Regions from separate parts of the Undibacterium sp. TC4M20W genome, predicted to be linked through region 1. Evidence: predicted binding sites of a transcription regulator. Region 1 holds the regulator's gene; each other region holds the start of a gene.
The links. Region 1 encodes sigma-54, which starts transcription at its own class of promoters, with help from an activator protein. Its sites were predicted from a motif close to TGGCANGNAANCTGCTTT; they were not measured.
Positions count from the first base shown of each region.

Region 2: urtA (urea ABC transporter substrate-binding protein) is a predicted target of sigma-54. The motif match lies at 3,210-3,227, and genes of this name have one in related genera.
Region 3: ACO0LL_RS15680 (ANTAR domain-containing response regulator) is a predicted target of sigma-54. The motif match lies at 1,399-1,416, and genes of this name have one in related genera.
Region 4: prpB (methylisocitrate lyase) is a predicted target of sigma-54. The motif match lies at 2,790-2,807, and genes of this name have one in related genera.

Region 1 is NZ_JBMPPI010000001.1:22,930-28,765, reverse strand. It holds gene ACO0LL_RS00135 (enoyl-CoA hydratase/isomerase family protein) at 1-197, opposite strand, end outside; gene hpf (ribosome hibernation-promoting factor, HPF/YfiA family) at 823-1,170, opposite strand; gene ACO0LL_RS00125 (RNA polymerase factor sigma-54) at 1,278-2,768, opposite strand; gene lptB (LPS export ABC transporter ATP-binding protein) at 2,780-3,535, opposite strand; gene ACO0LL_RS00115 (LptA/OstA family protein) at 3,537-4,100, opposite strand; gene lptC (LPS export ABC transporter periplasmic protein LptC) at 4,121-4,765, opposite strand; gene ACO0LL_RS00105 (KdsC family phosphatase) at 4,762-5,295, opposite strand; gene ACO0LL_RS00100 (KpsF/GutQ family sugar-phosphate isomerase) at 5,295-5,836, opposite strand, start outside.
Region 2 is NZ_JBMPPI010000003.1:14,223-20,058, forward strand. It holds gene ACO0LL_RS04535 (glycerol-3-phosphate dehydrogenase/oxidase) at 1-747, shown strand, start outside; gene ACO0LL_RS04540 (FGGY-family carbohydrate kinase) at 753-2,315, shown strand; gene ACO0LL_RS04545 (alpha/beta fold hydrolase) at 2,354-2,881, shown strand; gene urtA (urea ABC transporter substrate-binding protein) at 3,286-4,539, shown strand; gene urtB (urea ABC transporter permease subunit UrtB) at 4,637-5,836, shown strand, end outside.
Region 3 is NZ_JBMPPI010000012.1:7,770-13,605, forward strand. It holds gene ACO0LL_RS15670 (cache domain-containing protein) at 1-263, shown strand, start outside; gene tsaD (tRNA (adenosine(37)-N6)-threonylcarbamoyltransferase complex transferase subunit TsaD) at 281-1,309, opposite strand; gene ACO0LL_RS15680 (ANTAR domain-containing response regulator) at 1,454-2,131, shown strand; gene ACO0LL_RS15685 (CmpA/NrtA family ABC transporter substrate-binding protein) at 2,536-3,705, shown strand; gene ntrB (nitrate ABC transporter permease) at 3,715-4,614, shown strand; gene ACO0LL_RS15695 (ABC transporter ATP-binding protein) at 4,617-5,429, shown strand.
Region 4 is NZ_JBMPPI010000005.1:227,580-233,415, reverse strand. It holds gene ACO0LL_RS09165 (chemotaxis protein CheX) at 1-512, opposite strand, end outside; gene ACO0LL_RS09160 (response regulator transcription factor) at 509-874, opposite strand; gene prpR (propionate catabolism operon regulatory protein PrpR) at 991-2,640, opposite strand; gene prpB (methylisocitrate lyase) at 2,848-3,738, shown strand; gene prpC (bifunctional 2-methylcitrate synthase/citrate synthase) at 3,824-4,972, shown strand; gene ACO0LL_RS09140 (GNAT family N-acetyltransferase) at 5,044-5,517, shown strand; gene acnD (Fe/S-dependent 2-methylisocitrate dehydratase AcnD) at 5,584-5,836, shown strand, end outside.

The DNA.
Region 1 (5,836 bases):
TCTCCACCCGCGCAAAATGCCTTTTTGCTGCTGCTTTGAATAAACACCGCGCGCACACTCTGATCATCCTGCCAGGTCAGCAAGGTCGTCGTCAGCGCTCTTACCATATCGAGTGACAGCGAGTTCAATGCTTTGGGTCTGTCTAGGGTGATGTAGCCTATATTGTTCTTGACGGAGGTAAGTACAAATTCGCTCATGGTGGTTGACTATGCAGGTAAGGGATGAAGCTGCCATTTTAACTTTGTCGGGCTTGGGCGTCACGGGGTGTATATGTTTATGAGGAAATAGAGTAAGGGCGGCATGATCGTTGCCGTTGCTGTCGGGTTTGACTTTGGGGTTGCAGTTGTTTTTGATTTTCTGCAGTTCCCATGTGTAGCCGCCGTTTGTGCAGTACAGAAAATGGATTAAGAAGAGCCGCTGTCTGAGCGGAGCGAGTTTCGGATCTTCCCATTTTTTGTACTGCACAAACGGGTACCCCGAAGGGGCGGCTACGCCTGGGTCGCCTTTCTTTGAATACTTACTTTGGCGACGCAAAGAAAGTATTTCGGCTGCCGGGCCGAGACCCGGCTTGTGTCCACGAAGGGCAAACGTTTTCATAAAGGTGCGGTATGTAACAAGCGTTGCGGCATACCACGAAAGCCACTGGATTCCAGCTAAAAGCACGCTGGAATGACGTTAACATGTGTACGGATTGTCGCAAGGCAATTCAGTTAATGATTGATGTAAATTGTTAACCTCAAAACCATTAACCCAACAAAAAGGACGCCTTTTAGCGTCCTTGTTTTGGATGTCCGTAACCCTGTTCAGGTAAGGACTGGGGTCTTATGAAGCCGATGCCGGATCAGGTATGTGCTTGATGGCGTCGTGCTGATGGTCTTGCATTTTATCTTTATGCTTGATGACCTGGCGATCAAGTTTATCTACCAGTGCATCGATTGCTGCATACAGATCATGCGCCAGGCTTTCAACGTGAATATCTTTACCGCTGATATGCAAATTGATGTCGGCTTTGTGTCGTTTTTCCTTTTCCCGGAGCTTGTCCACCGTCAGGATGACGGCGATATCAATGACCTGGTCGAAATGCCGCCTGATACGTTCTAGTTTGGTATGTACATATTCACGAATTGCAGGAGTTACTTCGACGTGATGTCCACTGATGGTGAGATTCATACTGTGCTCCTATAGTGATGTTGCTTGCTATAACGATACGCTCTCAGCATTTATTTGCCTTGAGCTAAATCATATATAGCAATTCAAACCGTGATTACAAGGACTGCTTACAAAGATTTACGCAAACTGACTGGGGGGATTTTGAGGGCTTCACGGTATTTGGCAACTGTCCGTCGGGCAATTACCATGCCCTGTTCACCCAGCATGTCTGCAATTTTGCTATCAGAGAGTGGGCTTTTCTGGTCTTCTGCTCCTATCAACTGCTTGATGAGTGCACGTATCGCGGTGGAAGATGCTTCACCCCCTGTTTCCGTCGCGACATGGCTGCCGAAAAAGTACTTCAACTCAAACATGCCATGTGGGGTCAACATGTATTTTTGGGTTGTTACACGCGAGATAGTGCTCTCGTGTAATCCTAGTGTATCAGCAATTTCGCGCAAAACAAGGGGGCGCATTGCAACAGCACCGTGGGTGAAAAAATTGCGTTGCCTTTCGACTATGGCTTGTGCAACGCGCAATATAGTCTCAAAACGTTGCCGCATATTCTTGATCAGCCAGCGGGCTTCCTGCAATTGCGCGCCCATGCCAGCCTCGCCACGGTTTTGCTTCATGATGTTGGCATACATGCTGCTTACCCGCAGCCTGGGCATGACATCCTGATTCAACATGACTTGCCAGCCGTTGCCGGATTTTCTGACGATCACATCGGGTACGACATAGTCCGATTCATCGGCAGCAAAGGCCAGGCCAGGTCGTGGTTTGCACAGGCGGATGATAGTTTGTGCATCGCGCAAATCTTCATCATCGCAATCGAAGATTTTCTTGAGTTTGGTGAAATCTCTTTGGGCAAATAAAGCCAGTTGCGTTTCAACAATTTGCAATGCCAGCCTGCGTGTGACGAAAGCAACTTTTGGCAGACGCCTGATTTGCAAGGCCAGACATTCAGACGGGCTGCGCGCACCGACACCAGCCGGGTCAAAGCTTTGCAACATGTTCAGCGCAAACGCCAGCTCTTCTGGTTCTACGCACAGTTCCAGTGGCAAACTGGCATGTATTTCATCTAATGTTTCGGTCAGGTAACCGTTATTGTCGATCGCATCGATCATCAACTCGACCAGGGCACGGTCACGCGGTTCGCGCAGGTTAAGACGCATCTGTTCCTGCAAGTGCTCACGCAGGGTGATATGGGCTGCACCGAGCTGCGGGCGGCCATCTTCATCATCGCCAGATTTGCTGCCATGCTGTACATCATCAAAGCCCCAGTCTTCTTCGCTGGAAGTGGTGCTGTCATTGCTGATGACGGTTTCTGCATCAGCGGCAGCCGGTTCTGCTGACCTGTCACTGTCTTCTCTTGCTGCCGGTGCTTCCATGCCAGCATCTGCAGAAGTACTGCTGGTATTGATGGCACCGTCAGCCAGCAGGCGTACGGCGTGATCGAGGGGATCATCGACACGTTCCAGCATGGGGTTATCAGTCAGCAGCGTCTCCAGCTCCTGATGCAATTCCAAAGTGGATAACTGCAATAATCGTATTGATTGCTGCAATTGCGGCGTTAAGGCCAGATGTTGTGAGGTACGTAGTTGCAGGCTTTGTTTCATGATGATTCCCGTCACATCCGGAAGTGTTCTCCGAGATAAACGCGACGTACAGATTCATTTTGTATGATGTCGTCAGGCTTGCCGCTGGCAAGTACCGCGCCCTGGTTGATGATATAGGCGTGATCGCAGATGCCCAGGGTTTCGCGTACATTATGATCGGTAATCAGCACGCCTATGCCGCGTTCCTTGAGGAAGCGCACAATGCGTTGAATTTCGATGACGGCGATAGGATCAACACCGGCAAAGGGCTCATCCAGCAAGACAAAGCGTGGGTTGGTCGCCAGTGCGCGGGCAATTTCGACGCGGCGGCGTTCACCGCCTGACAGTGACAGGGCCTGGCTTTCACGTATTTTTTCTATCTGCAAATCTGCCAGCAGGGCATTGAGCCTTTGCTCAATTTTCTTGGCACCGAGATATTTGCCTTCGCTGTCTTTTTGCAATTCGAGTACGGCGCGGATATTGTCTTCTACTGTCAGCTTGCGAAATACCGAAGCTTCCTGTGGCAGGTAAGACAAACCCAGTACGGCACGTTCATGGATAGGTAGTTGCGAAATATTCACGTCATCAATCGTGATATCTCCAGCATCTGAAGGTACCAGGCCAACGATCATGTAAAACGAGGTGGTCTTGCCTGCGCCATTCGGCCCCAGCAAACCCACCACCTCACCGCTTTTCAATAGCAGTGAGACATCGCGCACGACCTGGCGCGCGCCATAGCGCTTTTGCAAGCCCTTGACAAGCAAGGTGCTGCTTGACTGTGCAGTCATCTTATTTAGCCTGTTTTTCTGGTTTTGGTTGCAAGGTGATGGTGATATTGCCTGAGCCATCTACATGCTGGCCACTGGTCGAATTCGTGCCAACAAAAACATCATTCTTGCTGTCATAAGACAGGTACTCACCTTCCTGTTCCTGGGTGACGCGTTTGCCTTCGAGGTAGCGTACCTTGGCCTTGGAAATGAATTTGACGATTTCTGTACTCTGGTTGTATTCAGCACGGTCAGCTTCTCCATCTACCCACAGATCAGGGCCACCATCGCGCTTCTGGCGGAAGGTGACTTTGCGGCCACTGCCACCTGTCAGAACAACAAACTGATCGCCATTCGGGGCTTCGGTCACGACAGCACTCTCAGAAGTGACGGTCAGGGTGCCGCGCACCAGAGACACGCCCTTGGATAATCTGCTGACGCTGGCTTTGCCATCACTGATGCCATAACCGGCTTTGATGATGGTTTCTTTATTACTGTCGGCTTTTTCTGCATTTGCAGAAACACAGGCCAGGCCCAGGCAGGCCAGGCTGATCAAGCGTGTGACGCTAAATGATGTTTTGATCATGTGCATATTCGCTTTCTTGCTTATTTATTCCCGGTTTTGGGAGCTGGTTCACGTTTCTTGAGTTGAATGTAAACCTTGCTCAGCAATTCCAGGCCTTGGGTTGAATTATTGGCAATCATGCCAGTTGCAGTTGAATGCAGTTTGCCGGTCGTAATTGAAACCGGTTTGTCGGTTTTAACGATATCGTCATCCGGCAGGAGCAAAAGATAATCAGACTCCACACGCACGAATTGTGAACTCAGGCCCTCGGGCCTTTCCATGCTGACATTGTCATACAGGTGAACCATGTCATGCTCACGCTTGGGCGTGGTCAGCGATGATTTTTGCGATACAACGGCGAGTTCAGCACGCAGGTGCAGCGGTGGCCTGTCCTTGTCAAAGCTGTTGATCTGCGGATGCTTGATTTCTATATTGTCGGTCCGTGGCAAATGCACCAGGCTGTCACCAGTGATATGGTAATTGGCCTTGCCATTGTTTGACAGCCGGATGAAATTGAATTTCTCGACATAGTAATCAGGCGCTGATCTGGCGGAAGTGCGGTTTTGCTCATCATCGGCATGGCGGCGTATGACTTCCATGACCCAGATCGTGCCCATGGTGATCACGCCCAGCAGGATCACGGCCAGCCAGATGCGGAAGCGGTCTATGGTCATTTGGGGTTTCATGTCAGATATGCTTGTAAAGCCTGTTCATATTTGCCCTGGGCACGCAGGATGAAGTCGCAGACTTCGCGCGCAGCACCCTGGCCGCCACTGACCCTGGTGATGTACTGAACACGTTGTTGTACTTCAGCATGGGCATTCGGTACGCTGGCTGCAAAGCCAACCCTGGTCAGTATCGGTAAATCAATCACGTCGTCACCGATAAAGCCGCAGTGTTCCACAGGGATATCCAGCTTCGCCAGCAGGTCAAGAAATGCACTCTTCTTGTCATGGATACCCTGGCTGACATGGCTGATGCCAAGATCAGCAGCACGCTTGCTGACGATGGCCGATTGCCGTGCGCTGATGATGGCCGTGATAATGCCAGCCTGCTGCAAGAGTTTGATACCCTGGCCATCCAGCACATTAAAGCATTTCATCATTTCGCCGTCTGGCCCAAAGTACAGGCTGCCGTCGGTCAGTATGCCATCGACATCAAAAATCATGAGCCGGACTTTGCTGGCTCTTTCTACAGAATCTACAGGATTATTCATCAGATCACCTTGGCCCTGGTCAGGTCATGGATATGCAAGGCACCCACCAGCTTGCCGCTGTCGTCAGCGACCAGCAACTGGTTGATGCGGTAAGTTTCCATGACTTCGACGGCTTCGACAGCCAATTGTTCCGGGCGTATGCGGCGCGGAGCGTGGTTCATGACATCGGCAATGCGCAACTGGGTGAAATCACGCGTGCCATCCATCAGACGGCGCAAGTCACCATCGGTGAAGATGCCCAATACCGTTTGATGTTCATCCACCACGGCGGTCATCGCCATGCCTTTTTTGGTAATTTCCAGCAGCGCAGTTTTCAGGCTGGTTTCTGGCCCCACCTGCGGGATGTCTCCATTGGTGCGCATGACATCCCTGACGTGCGTCAGCAGACGGCGACCGAGTGATCCGCCAGGGTGCGAGCGGGCAAAGTCTTCTTCGCGAAAACCGCGTGCATCCAGCACCGCCACCGCCAGCGCATCACCGAGTGCCAGCGTGACCGTGGTGCTGGCCGTTGGTGCCAGGTTCAGCGGGCAGGCTTCTTTGT
Region 2 (5,836 bases), on a different contig from region 1:
AGCTCTGACATGCAACAAGAAACTGCCATTACTGCAGACGAAGTCGCTTACCTGATGGAAGCGATGGACTTCCAGTTCCCGCAATTGCAACTCAAGCTCGATGACATCATCGCCAGCTATGCAGGCATACGACCTGTGATTGATACTGGCAAGGCGGACCCATCCAAGGAGGGACGTGATCATGCGATCTGGCTTGAAAAGGGTTTATTGACAGTCACTGGCGGCAAGTTGACGACTTTTAGGCTGATTGCGCAAGATGCGCTAAAGCATATTGCTCATTTATTTCCTGGTCATGAGTCTGATCAAAAGGTGAGCAATTTATTTACACGCTCATCAGATTTATCGAATGAAAAAAAATTAAGCCATACACAAAAATCACGGTTACAAGGCCATTATGGTGAATCCGCTGCTGAGATTGTAGAGGTTGCTCAAGATGGTGAACTGGATTACATACCAGGCACATTAACCATGTGGGTAGAATTGCGCTGGGCGGCACGGCATGAAGCGGTAGAGCACTTGCAAGACCTGATGTTGCGCAGGACAAGGCTGGGCTTATTGGTACGCCAGGGTGGCCTGGCATTGTTGCCGCGCATCAGGGCAATTTGTCAGCCTGAATTGGCATGGGATGACGAGCGATGGGAAAATGAACAGTCTGCCTATCTGCAACTGTGGAACAAGTATTATGCTTTGCCAGACAGGAGTAGTATCCCTGAATGGCGAAATCAGCGGCAGCCTAGATCAGATTAAAAATCATGTCCAAACAATATATCCTCTCCATAGACAATGGCACCCAAAGCGTCAGGGCTATCCTGTTTGATTTGCGTGGCAATATTATCGCCAAGTCCCAGGTACATCTCGAAGCTTATTTTTCAGATCAACCTGGCTGGGCCGAGCATCATCCTGAAGATTATTGGCAGGCAGTGTGCACAGCCTGTCAGCGTTTGTGGAATGAGCTTGGAATTTCTCCATCGAGTGTACACGGTGTCGCCGTGACCACCCAGCGCGGCACCATGATCAATCTGGATAAACAGGGTCAGCCCCTACGGCCTGCAATTACCTGGCTGGATCAAAGGCGCACGGATATAGTCCCATCTGTTAACCCCTTGTGGATGACAGCCTTCAAACTGGCAGGCGTTGCCAGCACCATCAATTTCTTTCGCGGTGAAGCAGAAGCCAACTGGATCAAGGCGCATCAGCCTGATATCTGGGACAAGACGGATAAATACCTGATGCTGTCTGGCTACCTGAATTATCGCTTGTGCGGCAATTTCATTGATTCCATAGGTTCGCAAGTCGGTTATCTGCCATTTGACTACAAGGGTTTGAAATGGGCAGGCAAGCTGGATTGGAAATGGCAGGCATTAGCGGTAAAGGCTGAAAGCTTGCCTGAGCTGGTGCCGCCCGGCACGGTCATGGGACACATCAGTCAGGCGGCTGAGGCAGCAACCGGCATACTCGCTGGAACACCTTTGCTGGCTGCCGCAGCGGACAAGGCTTGTGAAGTGATAGGCGCTGGCTGCCAGCAGCCTAATATCGGTTGCCTCAGTTATGGCACGACGGCCACCATCAATACCACCAGCAAAAAATATCTTGAAGTGACACCCTTCATACCGCCATATCCGGCGGCAATACCCAATTCATATAGTACCGAGGTACAGATATTCCGTGGTTACTGGATGGTCAACTGGTTCAAGGAACAATTTGGTCATCATGAAAAACTGCAGGCGGCAGAGCAGGGTGTCTTGCCAGAGGCCTTGTTTGATGAACTGGTGAATGCTGTACCACCAGGCTCCATGGGCCTGATGCTGCAACCTTACTGGACGCCTGGTATCAAGGTTCCAGGTGCTGAAGCCAAAGGGGCCATCATCGGTTTTGGTGACGTGCACACGCGTGCACACATGTATCGCGCTATCCTAGAGGGACTGGCTTATGCCTTGCGAGAAGGCAAAGAACGCATAGAAAAGCGTAGCGGTGTAGCAATCACTGAATTGCGTATTTCTGGCGGTGGTTCGCAAAGTGACGCTGCCATGCAATTGACGGCTGATATCTTTGGCTTGCCTACTTCACGCCCGCATATCTACGAGACATCCGGCTTGGGTGCCGCCATTGATGCGGCAGTGGGGTTGGGCTTGCACCCCAGCTTTGATGTTGCTATCAAAGAGATGACACGTATAGGCAAAACCTTCGAGCCTATTGCCCACCATCATCAGATCTACAATGAGCTGTATCACCGCGTCTATCAAAAAATGTACGCCCGTCTCCAGCCCTTATATAAAGAGATACAGCAAATTACCGGATACCCCAAAATGCACTGATGCTGCATGGTGGTTCCTGGGCTGCTATGATTGCCAGCATGATGACCATCGTTCTTTTGCCTGGCATGGATGGCACAGGCACTCTTTATGAGCCATTGCGTAAGGCCTTGGGTGGGTATTGCAAACTGATCGTTGCCAGTTATCCTGTTGATCAGGTACTGGATTACGCAACTCTGGAAACAGTGGCGCGTTTTTACCTTCCTTTAGATGAAGACTACATCTTGCTGGGCGAATCCTTTTCTGGCCCCATCGCCATTTCCATTGCAGCCAGCCGTCCTCAAGGCTTACTCGGTTTGATTCTTTGTGCCAGCTTTGCCTCTAATCCAAAACCTTGGCTTGCGGATTTCAGGTATTTGCTGCCTTTCCTGCCATTGGCAGCGGCTCCAATGGCAGCACTCAATTATTTTCTTTTGGGTAAATTCTCAACTCTGGAGCTACGTGAGTTATTAGTCAAGGCGCTGGCAACAGTTTTACCAAAGGTGCTGAAAGCGAGAATGCGTTGTGTGCTGTTGATCGATAACAGGCACAAGCTTGCCAGTATCAAAGTGCCTGGGCATTATCTGTAGGCCAGGCGAGACAGGCTGGTCCCACTTTCTGCTTATACCGATATTCGCGACTATCTGCCTGCGACACTACTGCATGAGTTTGATGCGCCGCATTTTTTATTACAGACGAAGGCTACAGAAGTAGCAGCCCTTATTAGGGACTTGTTACCAACTTTGAAACGGCTAAATTTGCACAACCATGAATAAGGTCATTTGCTTTTAGTCTTTCTTTCTGCACAAATTAAGAGCAAGCATGCACTGGAATGTGGATTTTATTGCAGGGAGAATCTGCTGTCTCGTAATTTTCACCAAATTGGGTTTTATTCTGGTTTTGTTGCAATGCGGTAGTTGGCACGTTATCTGCTATCTATCCTGATGGAAGTTCGGTTTTTCTTTCCATGACCTCACCACTATCAGGAGAAAACATGTCACGTCGTACTGTTTTGAAAGCAACTGCTGTCGCCGCAATGACCCTGGCCGCTTCTGGCTGGCTCACGCAGGCACAGGCCGCCGATACCATCAAGGTCGGCATTCTGCATTCCCTGTCTGGCACTATGGCAATCTCTGAGACATCTCTCAAAGATGTGGCCCTGATGACGATAGATGAAATCAATGCCAAGGGCGGTGTCATGGGTAAAAAGCTGGAAGCGGTGATCGTAGATCCGGCCTCCAACTGGCCGCTGTTTGCAGAGAAGGCCCGCCAACTGGTGTCGCAAGACAAGGTATCCGTGGTGTTTGGCTGCTGGACTTCGGTATCACGCAAATCAGTATTGCCCGTTTTCAAGGAACTTAATAGCTTGCTGTTTTACCCGGTACAGTATGAAGGTGAAGAGCTGGAGAAAAATGTTTTCTACACAGGCGCGGCGCCTAACCAGCAAGCTATTCCAGCCACTGAATACCTGATGTCGAAAGAGGGTGGCGGTGCCAAGCGTTTTGTCTTGCTGGGCACAGATTATGTGTATCCACGCACCACCAACAAAATCCTGCGCGCCTTCTTGCATAGCAAGGGTGTCAAGGATACCGACATCGATGAAGTGTATACCCCATTTGGGCACTCTGATTACCAGACCATCGTTGCCAATATCAAGAAATTTGCTGCGGGTGGCAAGACTGCGGTCATCTCCACTATCAATGGTGACTCCAACGTACCGTTCTATAAAGAACTCGGTAACGCTGGCCTGAAGGCAACAGATGTGCCTGTCGTCGCATTCTCAGTCGGTGAAGAAGAATTGCGCGGTGTAGATACCAAGCCATTGGTGGGTCATCTGGCTGCCTGGAATTACTTCCAGTCTGTGAAAAACCCGGTGAATACTGAGTTCATCAAGAAATGGAAAGACTATGCAGCCGCCAAAAAACTGCCTAATGCCGCAACAGTGGTCACCAATGACCCTATGGAGGCGACTTATGTAGGCATGTACATGTGGAAGCAGGCCGTTGAAAAAGCCAAATCTACCGATACCGACAAAGTCATTGCTGCCATGGGCGGGCAGACTTTCAAGGCGCCATCTGGTTTTGAATTGACGATGGATAAAACCAATCATCACTTGCACAAGCCAGTCATGATAGGCGAGATCAAGGCTGATGGTCAGTTCAGCGTGGTCTACAAAACCAAGACACCTATCCGTGCGCAACCATGGAGCCCTTTCATCCCGGGCAATGAAGGCAAGCAGAAACTGTAATTCAAGAAGTGTTTAAGGATTGATGCAGACACTCAGGGCTTTCACATCAATTGCCCTGAGTGCTGTTCCGGATTTCCCATCCCTGACCTGGTTGCTTATGATATTTCGTAAAATCTGCGCGAGCATAGTCTTGTTCGTGTTCAGTCTGACAGCGCATGCGGCTATCGATGGCAAGCTTTTGCAGGCGCTGGCGGGTGAAGATTCTGATGCACGTATTGCCGCCGTCAATGCCATTGCAGCCTTGGGTAATGAAGAGGCTGTGGAAATATTGACTGCACTCAAAAATGAACAATTGTTTGTCAGGGACGTCGTCTATCTGGTCGATGGTGAACAGGCAAAAGACCTTAGTACAGGGAAGATACAAAAACTGCCGGATGATGCCGAGGCGATCACCATCAATAATCGCCTGCGTGCCGCGCTGGATAGTGCGCTGTCAGGCCTGAGATTATTTTCACCGGACAAGAATACCCGCCTCGTCGCCGCCACTGCGCTGGAAAAAGAAGCAACGCCAGAACAATTGCCCTTGCTGAACAAAGCCTATCTGAAAGAAAACGATAGCGAAATCAAGTCCCGTCTGCAAATGCTGATTGCCACCGCCAATTTGCAGGCCAGTGATCCGGTGGTGCGCAAGGCGGCAGTCAAGGCTTTGCTGGACAGCCCCAATCCCAATTTAAAACCTGTGCTGCAAAAGATGCTGGCACAAAATCCCGATGGCAGTTACAACGAAGCCGATGCCAGCATACGCCTGGAGGCCGCCAATACATTGAATGCCATCGATGGCCGCCTGGCACGCATGGAATTTGTAGGCAATCTGTTCTATGGAGTATCGCTGGGTAGCGTGCTGCTGCTTGCTGCACTGGGTCTCGCAATCACCTTTGGCTTGATGGGCATCATCAATATGGCGCATGGCGAATTGCTGATGATAGGCGCATACACCACCTATGTCTGCCAGATGCTGTTCCGTAAATTCATGCCGGGTGCTGTGGATGCCTATTTATTGATGGCGCTGCCTGCCGCCTTTCTGGTCTCTGCCACCGTGGGTATTTTGCTGGAAAGAACGGTCATACGCTGGTTATATGGTCGCCCACTGGAGACCCTGTTATGCACCTGGGGTATCAGCCTGATACTGATGCAGACAGTACGCTCGATTTTTGGTGCGCAAAATGTCGAGGTCGCCAATCCTTCCTGGATGTCAGGCGGTATAACTGTGCTGGGTTCGCTGGTGTTGTCTTATAACCGCATCATCATTATCTTCTTTGCCTTGTTCGTCGTGCTGGCTGTCTGGCTGATCCTGAAC
Region 3 (5,836 bases), on a different contig from region 1:
GTGACTTATATGTCGTTGTGTATGACATGAATGGCAAAAATCTCGCCCACCTGAATCCCAAGATGGTAGGCAAGGAGATGTTTGACCTCACCGATGTCGATGGCAAATTTTTTATACGTGAGCGTATAGAACTGGTCAAAGCCAAGGGCAAAGCCTGGCAGGATTATAAATTCGTTAATCCCACGACCAAGCAGATCGAACCCAAGTCCATGTATGTGGAGAAATTCGAGAATGTGATCGTCGGCTGCGGCATCTATAAATAGTACTGCCGTGGATAAATTCAGGTGGCAATCAATTCCTGTAAAGGCCAGCGCGGCTTCACATTAAAGCCGTAATCCCTGGTCGCCAGACCGGGATTGTTTTTCAGGCGCATGGCACCGGCAAAGGCGATCATCGCGCCATTGTCGGTGCAAAACTCCAGCTCAGGGTAATACACCTGGAAACGCTTCTTCGCTGCTGCCGCATTCAGGGACGCGCGCAACTGCTGGTTGGCCCCAACACCACCAGCGATCACCAGACGCTTCAGGCCACTTTCCTTCATCGCGGTGACGCATTTGGCGGTCAGCACGGCGACGATGGCATCGACAAAACCACGCGCAATATTTGCCTTGTCCTGCTCACATATATTTGCCGGGTGGTTTTTAACAACCGTCAGTACCGCTGTCTTCAAACCAGAGAAACTGAAGTTCAAGTCCTTGGAGTGCAGCATGGGGCGCGGGAACTGGTAAGCCGCCGGGTCACCAAACTCTGCCATGCGCGAGATAGCCGGTCCGCCCGGATAAGACAAACCCAGCAATTTGGCTGACTTGTCAAAAGCCTCACCTGCCGCATCGTCCAGGGTTTCTCCCAATAGCTGGTAACGACCAACGCCATCCACCCGCATCAACTGGGTATGCCCGCCAGAGACCAGCAAGGCAACGAAGGGAAATTCGGGTGGCTGGCTGGCCAGCAGGGGAGACAGCAGGTGGCCTTCCAGATGATGGACACCGAGCACGGGCTTATCCAGTGCCATGCCCAGGCCACAGGCAACCGAAGCACCGACCAGCAAGGCACCAGCCAGGCCTGGTCCCTGGGTATAGGCAATCGCATCTATAGCTTGTTTTTCTGTGCCAGACTTAGTCAACACTTCGGTCAGCAGAGGCAGGGCGCGGCGTATATGGTCGCGTGACGCCAGTTCCGGCACGACCCCACCATATTCCTGGTGCATGGCGATTTGCGAATGCAGGGCATGCGCAAGCAGGCCGCGCTCTGTGTCATACAAGGCCAGGCCGGTTTCGTCACAGGAGGATTCAACGCCGAGAACTATCATATCTGTTTCTAAGTAAGGGAAAAGCAAGCGAATGACATAGGCATGGCAAGAATGCAAGCGATTGTCCACTTGTATTCCAGCGCAGGGATTGGTGTGATTCTTGCTATTGCTGGTAAACGTAATTATATCTGGCATGGGCCATCAATGCGCGGCAAAGCAAATACTGACGAAGCGACAACACCGGCAACACCAGCATCAACCAGTCTGCGGATTGTGGTGGTGAACACGGTCATCCAGCGCGAAGACGAGTTGCAGGAACACGCCCAGGCACAATTGGCCCGCTCACGCGCCTTGCGCATAGGCTTGCTGCAAGCGGGTTATAACATCATCGCCGTTATTCCTGGCGACATCTATATGAGCGAGCGCATCGCCCAGTTGCAGCCAGACATGATCATTATTGATGCCGAGTCTGATTCGCGTGATGTGCTGGAACATATGGTCATGCTGACCCGTGATGCGCCTCGCCCCATCGTTTTGTTTACTGAAGATGGCAACCAGTCGAATATGGCCGCCGCCATGGAAGCTGGCGTCTCGGCCTATGTAGTTGCCGGTTTGCAGTCTGAGCGCATCAAGCCTGTGCTGGATGTCGCCATGGCGCGCTTCAATGCAGATCAAAAGCTGCGTAGCGAATTATCCGATACCAAGGCCAAGCTGCAGGAACGCAAAACAATAGAACGTGCCAAGGGGCTGCTGATGGAGCGTCATCATCTTTCAGAAAACGAGGCCTATCAAAAAATGCGCAAGCAAGCCATGGAAAAAAACCTGAAGCTGGTGGATCTGGCGCAGCGCATGCTGGATGTGGTGGATTTGCTCGGTGGCTGAGCCAAGCTTGTGCATGCAAATGGTGCGTTGCGTCATTTGAGTGCGCAGCAACTGGTATTTTTAAGAGGATTTCGCTTCATAGTATTGGCATGAAGAGCCGAGTCCTTTAATTTAAGCTGGCACGGCAATTGCTGTAGCTAAAGAAAGTGCCAAAGCTGGCGCTTCAGAAAAAATGTGAGTCTGACTAACGGCGGTCACCTCACAAGACAAAGGTGTCTTTCCATCCGGTTTATCCGTGGTGGAACGACACCTTTTTTCATTATAGAAATCAATTTAGCTGGAGTGCAGACATGTCGAATCAGGAAACTTCTAATAATCTCATCAAGACGCAGGAAGAAAATGAACCTAATTTCAAACGTCGCAGTTTCTTGCAAACTGCCGCACTGGCAAGCGGGGCAGGCATCATGGGCTTGAGTACCGGTGGGGTATGGGCTGCGGGATCAGACAAGCCAGAAAAAGAAGAGGTGCACATAGGCTTCATTCCGCTGACTGATTGTGCTTCGGTGGTGATGGCATCGGTGCTGGGTTTTGATAAAAAATACGGTATCAAGATTATCCCAAGCAAAGAATCTTCCTGGGCCAGCGTGCGTGACAAACTCGTCAATGGCGAGCTGGATGCTGCCCATGTTTTATATGGCCTGATCTATGGTGTGCAGCTCGGGGTAGGCGGCAATAAAAAAGACATGGCCGTGCTGATGACGCTGAACAATAACGGCCAGGCGATTACCTTGTCGAAGAAGCTGGCAGAGAAGGGCGCTGTAGATGGCGCTGGCCTGGCCAAGCTCATGCAAAGCGACAAGCGAGAATACACTTTTGCCCAGACTTTCCCTACTGGCACCCATGCGATGTGGTTGTATTACTGGCTGGCTGCCCACGGTATCAACCCCATGAAAGATGCCAAGGTCATTACCGTACCACCACCGCAAATGGTGGCAAATATGCGGGTCGGTAATATGGATGGTTATTGCGTAGGTGAACCCTGGAACCATAGGGCGATTGCAGACGGCATAGGTATCACCGCGGCAACGACACAGGACATCTGGAAAGACCATCCAGAAAAAGTTTTGGGCACTACGTCTGAATTCGTACAGAAATATCCAAACACTGCGCGGGCAGTTGTGGCCGCGATTCTCGATGCCAGCCGCTGGATCGATGCGTCCCTGTCCAACAAGACCAAGATGGCAGAAACCATTGCCGATAAATCCTATGTGAATACTTCGGTCGATGTCATCAACCAGCGTATTTTGGGACGCTACCAGAATGGCCTGGGCAAGACTTGGGATGATCCTAACTACATGAAATTCTTTAATGACGGTGCAGTGAATTTCCCTTACCTGTCAGATGGCATGTGGTTCCTGACTCAGCACAAACGTTGGGGCTTGTTGAAAGCTGACCCGGATTACCTGGCGGTGGCAAAAGCGGTTAACCGCATCGATATCTACAAAGATGCTGCGACCATGGCCAAGGTATCTGTACCAAAAGACCCCATGCGCAGCAGCAAGTTCATGGACGGTACGGTCTGGGATGGCAAGAACCCGGCTGCCTACGCAGCTTCTTTCAAAATCAAGGCTTAAGGAGTTGTCATGAATACCTTGGTGCATAGTGCAATGTCTGCCGCAGGTGATACCAGCAGCGCAGCAACTACAGTGACGGAAGTTAACGTGGTAAAGGAAATCAAAACCAAAGCAGAAAAAAGACCACGCTCGTTCCGGCCATTTTTCCTGAGTGTGTTGCCGCCTTTATTTGGCATAGGCATGCTGATTTTGATCTGGGAAATCATCGCAATCAAGAACACGACTTTCCCTTCACCATGGGTGACTTTGCAGGAAGCCATCAAGGTGTTTTCTGATCCCTTTTATCAAAAGGGGCCAAATGACCAGGGTATAGGCTGGAATATTTTTGCCTCTCTCAAACGGGTCGCAGTTGGCTTTGGCCTGGCTGCAGCGGTAGGCATACCGCTGGGATTTTTGATAGGCCGTTTCAAGTTTTTGTCCGGTATGTTCAATCCCATTATCAGCCTGTTGAAGCCAGTCTCGCCACTGGCCTGGTTGCCCATAGGTTTGCTGGTATTCAAGTCGGCTCATCCGGCGGCGATATGGTCTATCTTCATCTGCTCCATCTGGCCTATGATCATTAACACCTCAATTGGTGTGCAGCGAGTGCCGCAAGATTATATGAATGTCGCCCGCGTACTCAATTTGTCTGAATGGAAAATCATCACCCGTATTCTCCTGCCTTCGGTTCTGCCGTATATGCTGACGGGCGTCAGGCTGGCGATAGGCACGGCCTGGCTGGTCATCGTCGCTGCAGAAATGCTGACAGGTGGCGTAGGCATAGGCTTCTGGGTCTGGGATGAATGGAATAATCTGAACGTACCACACATCATCATTGCCATCGTCGTCATCGGCATGGTGGGGCTGATATTGGAGCAAATCCTGGTAGCGATAGCACGCGCCTTTACTTATGAAGATGTGGGGACATGATCATGAATGAAATCGACAACAAGTACATAGAGATCAATCAGGTAGAGATGGTCTTCAATACCAAAAAAGGCAGTTTCCATGCACTGCGCGATATCAATCTGAATGTCAAGAAGGGCGAGTTCATCACCCTGATAGGCCACTCTGGTTGTGGCAAATCGACGCTGTTGAATTTGATTGCTGGCTTGACCAATGCCAGTGCTGGTACCTTGCTGTGCGCGCACAGGGAAATTTCCGGCCCATCACCAGAACGCGGCGTGGTGTTCCAGAATCATTCTTTATTGCCCTGGCTGACCTGCTATGAAAATGTCTTCCTGGCAGTCGAGCGTGTGTTTGGCGCAACCGAGAATGGGACCAAGCTGCAAAAGCGCACCATGCAAGCGCTGTCACTGGTGGGTCTCACGCATGCCGAGAAAAAACGCCCGAATGAAATTTCTGGTGGCATGAAACAGCGTGTAGGTATCGCCCGGGCATTGGCGATAGAACCCAAAGTCTTGCTCATGGACGAGCCCTTCGGTGCTCTTGATGCCCTCACGCGTGCGCATCTGCAAGATGAATTGCTGAAGATCGTTGCCAAGACGCAATCCACCGTGGTCATGGTGACGCATGATGTGGATGAGGCGGTATTGCTGTCTGACCGTATCGTCATGCTGACCAATGGTCCGGCAGCGACGATAGGTGACATCTTGAAAGTCGATCTGGACAGGCCGCGTGACCGCGTAGCGCTGGCGCAAAATCCACAATATGCAGCTTACCGTACTCAAGTGCTGGAGTTCTTATATCACCGTCAATCACATCCTGTGCATGATGCCGCCTGAACTTGCCTGAATAAAGCATTTGCTGGAATCGGCGTTTCTGAGTTGCTTTAAAGATAGTGGTTTGTAGAAACTCTATTATCGTCGCCGTTTCATTGTTTTTTGGCAATGAAACGGCGTTTCTGCATTGTATTTGCTGTTATGTAATAAATTATCTAAATGCAATGTTTGGAATGTTTTGTCCTAAAAAGCGCGGCAATATGAAATATAAGTCTCTGTTCAATTCACCAAATGAAAAATAGTTTTCATTTTTAATGCGGCTAATTGTGACAATATGTGCGGAAATCAATTAAATCTATGAGAGAATGCCTAATTCTTTTGGAAACATTTTTTTACAGATTCATAGGGATTTGTTGATGTGAATGTGGTCAGAGATACCTCAGGGCAAATAATTGTTTTGCCGCAAGAAT
Region 4 (5,836 bases), on a different contig from region 1:
ATCGCCAGGTCGATATGCAGCAGCAGGACATAAGGCTGCTGTAGATCATTGCTGACGCGGCGGAAAATTTCTTCTGTGCTGGCCACGGAGTAATCTGGCAATGAACAGTTCAAGGGAATATTGAGCATATCTGCCATCGCCGACAGGCAGGCATTGAGGATGATATTACCCAGCTCGCACATCGCTTCCTGTTCAAATTCAGCCAGATCTTCGAGGCTGATTTGCGAGCCCATCATGTCGCGCACGATTTTTAGTGCATGTTCTTCAGTGAACAGCAATATGGCTTCTGCTTCAAACGAGCCGCTGAATGTCTGATGCACCGCACCAAAACGGTCACTTTGCAAACCCATTGACGAAACATCAATCTCTGATGATTTGCGGATTTCAACCGAGGGGACAGACAGGCGAACTTCTTCACCGACAATATCGCTGAGGCTGGCAGCAGCCCTGCCAGCACCGACATTGAAGACCTCGCTTAAAGCATCGAGATGAAGTTCGGTCAGGGAATTCATTTTCCGCTCGCGAAATAGTTAAGGACAATCGTGATGGATTTCTCTGTCACCGGTTTTGCCACAAAAATGGTGCCTATTGAGGTCGCACGGTTTTGCATAGTGTCTTGCACATTCGCTGAAAAGATGGCGATGCGCACTTCAGGATGTTGCTGCAAAATTTGCTCTGCGGCATCAGTGCCCAGCATGCCTGGCATGTTGATGTCCATCGTGCAAAAATCGGGCTTGTTTTCTATGACTGACTTGATGGCTTCTTCGCCACTGCCCGCCTCAAAAAATTCCCATTCCGGGTGCGCTGCTTTGACGTGTGCACGAATTACCATGCGGGAGACTTTACTATCGTCAACAATTAGTATTTTTTTCATAATATTTTTTATGCAAGATAAATGCACCCAAAGATTGTGAGTGGCAGCGTAAATTCATTCTACCTTAGAGCGACACAAAATTCGCCCTCCAGATGATCAATTAATGTTTCAAATGATTACGCTTTTTGCTTCAAACGCCGCCACAAAGTCGTCCTGCTGATACCCAGATAGTCTGCCGCTGCTTCACGATTGTGCTTGAATTTTTCCATGATCAGTTCCAGGGGCTCTGTTGTAGCCAGATCGCCAATGTTGCCTGATCTGCCTGCCATCTCTGTGGTGGTCTGTTGTATAGGCTGTTGTATAGGTTGTTGTATAGGTTGTTGTATATGCAGTTCAGGCAAGATTTTCGCCACGAAAGCGGGTGTCAGTGCTTGCAGGGGTTCTGCCGCCAGGAACAGGGCCAGGCGCTCCATGAGATTGCGTAATTCTCTTACATTTCCTGGCCAGTCATAGGTTTGCAGCAGACTGCTGCAAGTGGCTATTTCAGCATGCAGGTTGGCGTGTGGCCTGGCACCCATGGCAGCCAGCGCATGCTTGAGGCACCATACTGCGAGGGGCAGCAGGTCGTCAGGACGCTGACGCAAAGGAGGCAAGTGCAGGCGCAGTACGGCAAGGCGGAAATACAGGTCAGCACGAAACTTTCCTTCTTTTACCCGGCTTTCGAGGTCGCAATGAGTAGCGCTGACGATACGCACATCTACGGGTATAGGGCGCATGCTGCCCACTCGGTTGATCTCGCGTTCTTCCAGCACCCGCAACAGGCGGGTTTGTAAAGTCAGTGGCATTTCGCCTATCTCATCGAGGAATACTGTCCCTCTGTGGGCAATTTCAAACAAACCTGCATGGCCGCCACGTTTTGAGCCGGTGAACGCACCTTCTTCATAGCCAAACAGTTCAGATTCCAGCAGGCTTTCGGCAATTGCACCACAATTCACGGCGACGAAAGGCTGGCGTGCCCGCGTGCTCTCCCTGTGTAGCGCCTGAGCCGCCAATTCCTTGCCTGTGCCTGTTTCACCTTGTAACAACACTGTTGCTGGGGAACGGGCAAACAGGGAGATGGACTTGCGGGTGGCTTGCATAATAGCGGAGTCACCCCGCAAATCGTTCAGACCATGCTTGGCCCGTAATGATTCTGCCGCAGGGTGATGTCTGCCTCTGGCTGATTCCAGCCTGGTGAGGCGGGCAATTTCCAGTGCATCGTCAAAAGCCTGCCGTATCGATGTGGCGGAATACATGAAAATGCCGGTCAACCCCGCTTCTTCAGCCAGGTCAGTAATCAGCCCTGCACCGACGATGACCTTGATACCACCCGCCTTGAGTTCACTGATCTGGGCACGCGCATCTTCTTCTGTGACATAGGTGCGCTGCTCCAGCGGGAAACCGAAAGTGGTTTTAAAATCCGCCAGCTCAGGCATGGTTTCCTGGTAATTGATGAGACCTATCGCTGGCGACACCTTGCGCGCCCTTGCCAATGCCTGCATGACATCAAAGCCGCTGGCCTTGGCAATGACGACCGGGACGGGCAGGCGGTTCTTGAGATAAGCACCGTTAGAGCCCGCTGCAATGACGGCATCACACCGCTCGGTCTGCAGGCGTTCTTTCAGGTATTGTGCAGCTTCTTCAAAACCCATGTGTATAGGTTCGATGTCAGCGCTGACGTCGTATTCAACCATGATGTCACGGAACATATCGAACAGGCGCGAGATGGAGACTGTCCAGATGACAGGTTTGTCGTGGGTATCGCGTAATGCAGAAGGTTGTTTCATGTGCGTTTCAATTGATGTTTCAAAATTCAATATGAAACATCATTATGAAACAAATCTACGCCCTTGCACAGATTTTATTCTGGCATCGACGCGAATAAGTAGTTGATTTATATACATATCAGCCTGAAACATCAGTGAGAGTGAAAAGCTGGCACGTTGATTGCAATATGCTGCCCAGAATCTGTTCATTAACCTGAAAGCATACATATGAGTACATACTCCGCAGGTGCCGCCTTCCGTAAGGCGATGCAGGAAGAAACCCCTCTGCAAGTCGTCGGTGCAATTAACGCCAATCATGCCTTGCTGGCAAAACGTGCCGGTTTCAAGGCGATCTACCTGTCTGGTGGTGGTGTCGCTGCCGGTTCACTGGGTTTGCCTGACCTGGGTATTTCCAATCTCGATGACGTATTGACCGACGTACGCCGTATCACCGATGTCTGCGATCTGCCTTTGCTGGTCGATGTGGATACCGGTTTTGGTTCCTCTGCCTTCAATGTGGCACGTACTGTCAAATCCATGATCAAGTTTGGCGCCGCTGCCATCCATATTGAAGACCAGGTAGGTGCCAAGCGTTGCGGCCATCGTCCCGGTAAAGAGATCGTCAGCAAGCAGGAAATGGTAGACCGCGTCAAGGCTGCAGTTGATGCGCGTACTGATGACAACTTCGTCATCATGGCACGTACTGATGCGCTGGCAGTTGAAGGCCTGGAGGCGGCGATAGACCGTGCCCTGGCTTGCGTAGAGGCAGGTGCCGACATGATCTTCCCGGAAGCGATCACTGAACTGGCGATGTACAAGCAATTCGCCAATGCCGTCAAAGTACCTATACTGGCGAATATCACTGAGTTTGGTGCGACGCCCCTGTTCTCGGTTGAAGAACTGGCTGCGGTGGATGTGGGTCTGGTGCTGTATCCTTTGTCCGCTTTCCGCGCCATGAACAAGGCAGCAGAAAACGTCTATGGTGCGATACGTCGTGACGGCACGCAAAAGAATGTCGTCGACACCATGCAAACTCGCATGGAATTGTATGAGCGCATCAATTACCACGATTTCGAGCAAAAGCTCGATGCCTTGTTTGCGCAGCAAAAATCCAAATAAAAAATAAATATACTTTCCCGCCCTTGTGCTGCATCAAGTCAGCAGGTGGGAATAGCACTTCTAATGTATCAATGGAGAAATAATCATGACTGAAGCAGTTCCTTTCAAACCAAAGAAATCGGTTGCCCTGTCTGGCGTAACTGCTGGCAATACTGCCCTGTGTACCGTTGGCAAAACTGGTAATGACCTGCATTACCGTGGCTACGATATTCTGGACGTGGCAGATGCCTGCGAGTTTGAAGAAATTGCCCATTTGCTGGTGCACGGCAAATTGCCTACCGTCGCAGAATTGAATGGTTACAAGATCAAGTTGAAAGCTTTGCGTGGCTTGCCAGCCAATGTCAAGGCAGCGCTGGAATGCTTGCCAGCATCGTCCCATCCTATGGATGTCATGCGTACAGGTGTATCGACGCTGGGTTGCGTATTGCCAGAAAAAGATGATCACAATCACCCCGGTGCTCGCGATATCGCTGACCGCCTGATGGCTTCGCTGGGATCCATGTTGCTGTACTGGTACCACTATAGCCATAATGGCAAGCGCATAGAAACAGAAACTGATGATGATTCCATAGGTGGTCATTTCCTGCACCTGCTGCATGGTAAAAAACCAAGCGCGTCGTGGGAAAAAGCCATGCATACATCGCTGATCCTGTATGCAGAGCATGAGTTCAACGCGTCCACCTTTACTGGCCGCGTCATCGCTGGCACAGGCTCTGACATGTATTCCGCCATCACTGGCGCGATTGGTGCCTTGCGCGGCCCTAAACATGGTGGCGCGAATGAAGTCGCGTTTGAAATCCAGAAGCGTTACGACAATCCTGATGAAGCAGAAGCCGATATCAAGAAGCGTGTAGAAAACAAGGAAGTCGTGATCGGTTTCGGTCACCCTGTGTACACGATCTCTGATCCACGTAACAAGGTCATCAAGGAAGTGGCGCGCAACCTGTCCAAAGAAGCTGGCGCAATGAAGATGTTTGATATCGCCGAACGTCTGGAAACAGTGATGTGGGATATCAAGAAAATGTTCCCTAACCTTGACTGGTTCTCTGCTGTGTCTTACCACATGATGGGTGTGCCGACTGCCATGTTCACGCCTTTGTTCGTGATTGCGCGCACGTCCGGTTGGGCTGCGCACATCATAGAACAGCGTATCGATAACAAGATCATTCGTCCAAGTGCCAATTATGTCGGCCCTGAAGATCTGAAATTTGTTCCATTGAACAAGCGTAAATAAGCGCAAATAAATCAACGAGAATAAATCAACGAAAATAAATCAACGAAAATAAATAAGCCAGAGGTTGTAATATGAAAGTGCAGGCAGACCTGTCCAGACTCAGCATCAGACGCGCTGTGAGGCAGGATCTGCCGCGCCTGCTGGAACTCATCGCCGATGATGACCTGGGCAAGAACCGTGAAGGTGTAGGCTCGGAGGAGGCATGTTATGCCGAGGCCTTTGAGCGTATAACAGCCGACGACAATCAGTTCCTCATGGTGGCCGAGCTGGATGGCCGCATCATCGCCATGCAGCAGGTTACTTTCATCCCCGGTCTGAGCAGGAAAGGTTCTACCCGCGCCATGATAGAAAGCGTGCGGGTTGATGGCTATCTGCGCGGGCAGGGCATAGGCCACTGGTTCATACAGCAGGCCATACAACTTGCACGCGAGCGTGGCTGCCAGTTGGTACAACTGACCAGCGACAAGAAGCGCATACAAGCGCACAGGTTCTACGGGAGCATGGGCTTCACAGCATCACATGAAGGCTTCAAATTGCAACTCTGAGTTGCTCTATGAAATCTTCTAAACACCGAATACTAATATTAAAAAAATAGCGAAAAATAGCGAGCCATGAATACTCAATTCCGCAAGCCACTACCTGGCACTACTCTGGATTACTTTGATACACGTGAAGCAGTAGATGCCATCGTGACAGGTGCCTATGACAAGCTGCCATACACCTCACGCGTGCTGGCAGAAAACCTGGTGCGCCGCTGCGACCCGGCTACGCTGACTGATTCACTGCGCCAGTTCATAGAACGCAAGCGCGACCTGGATTTTCCGTGGTTCCCGGCTCGTGTGGTTTGCCATGATATTTTGGGCC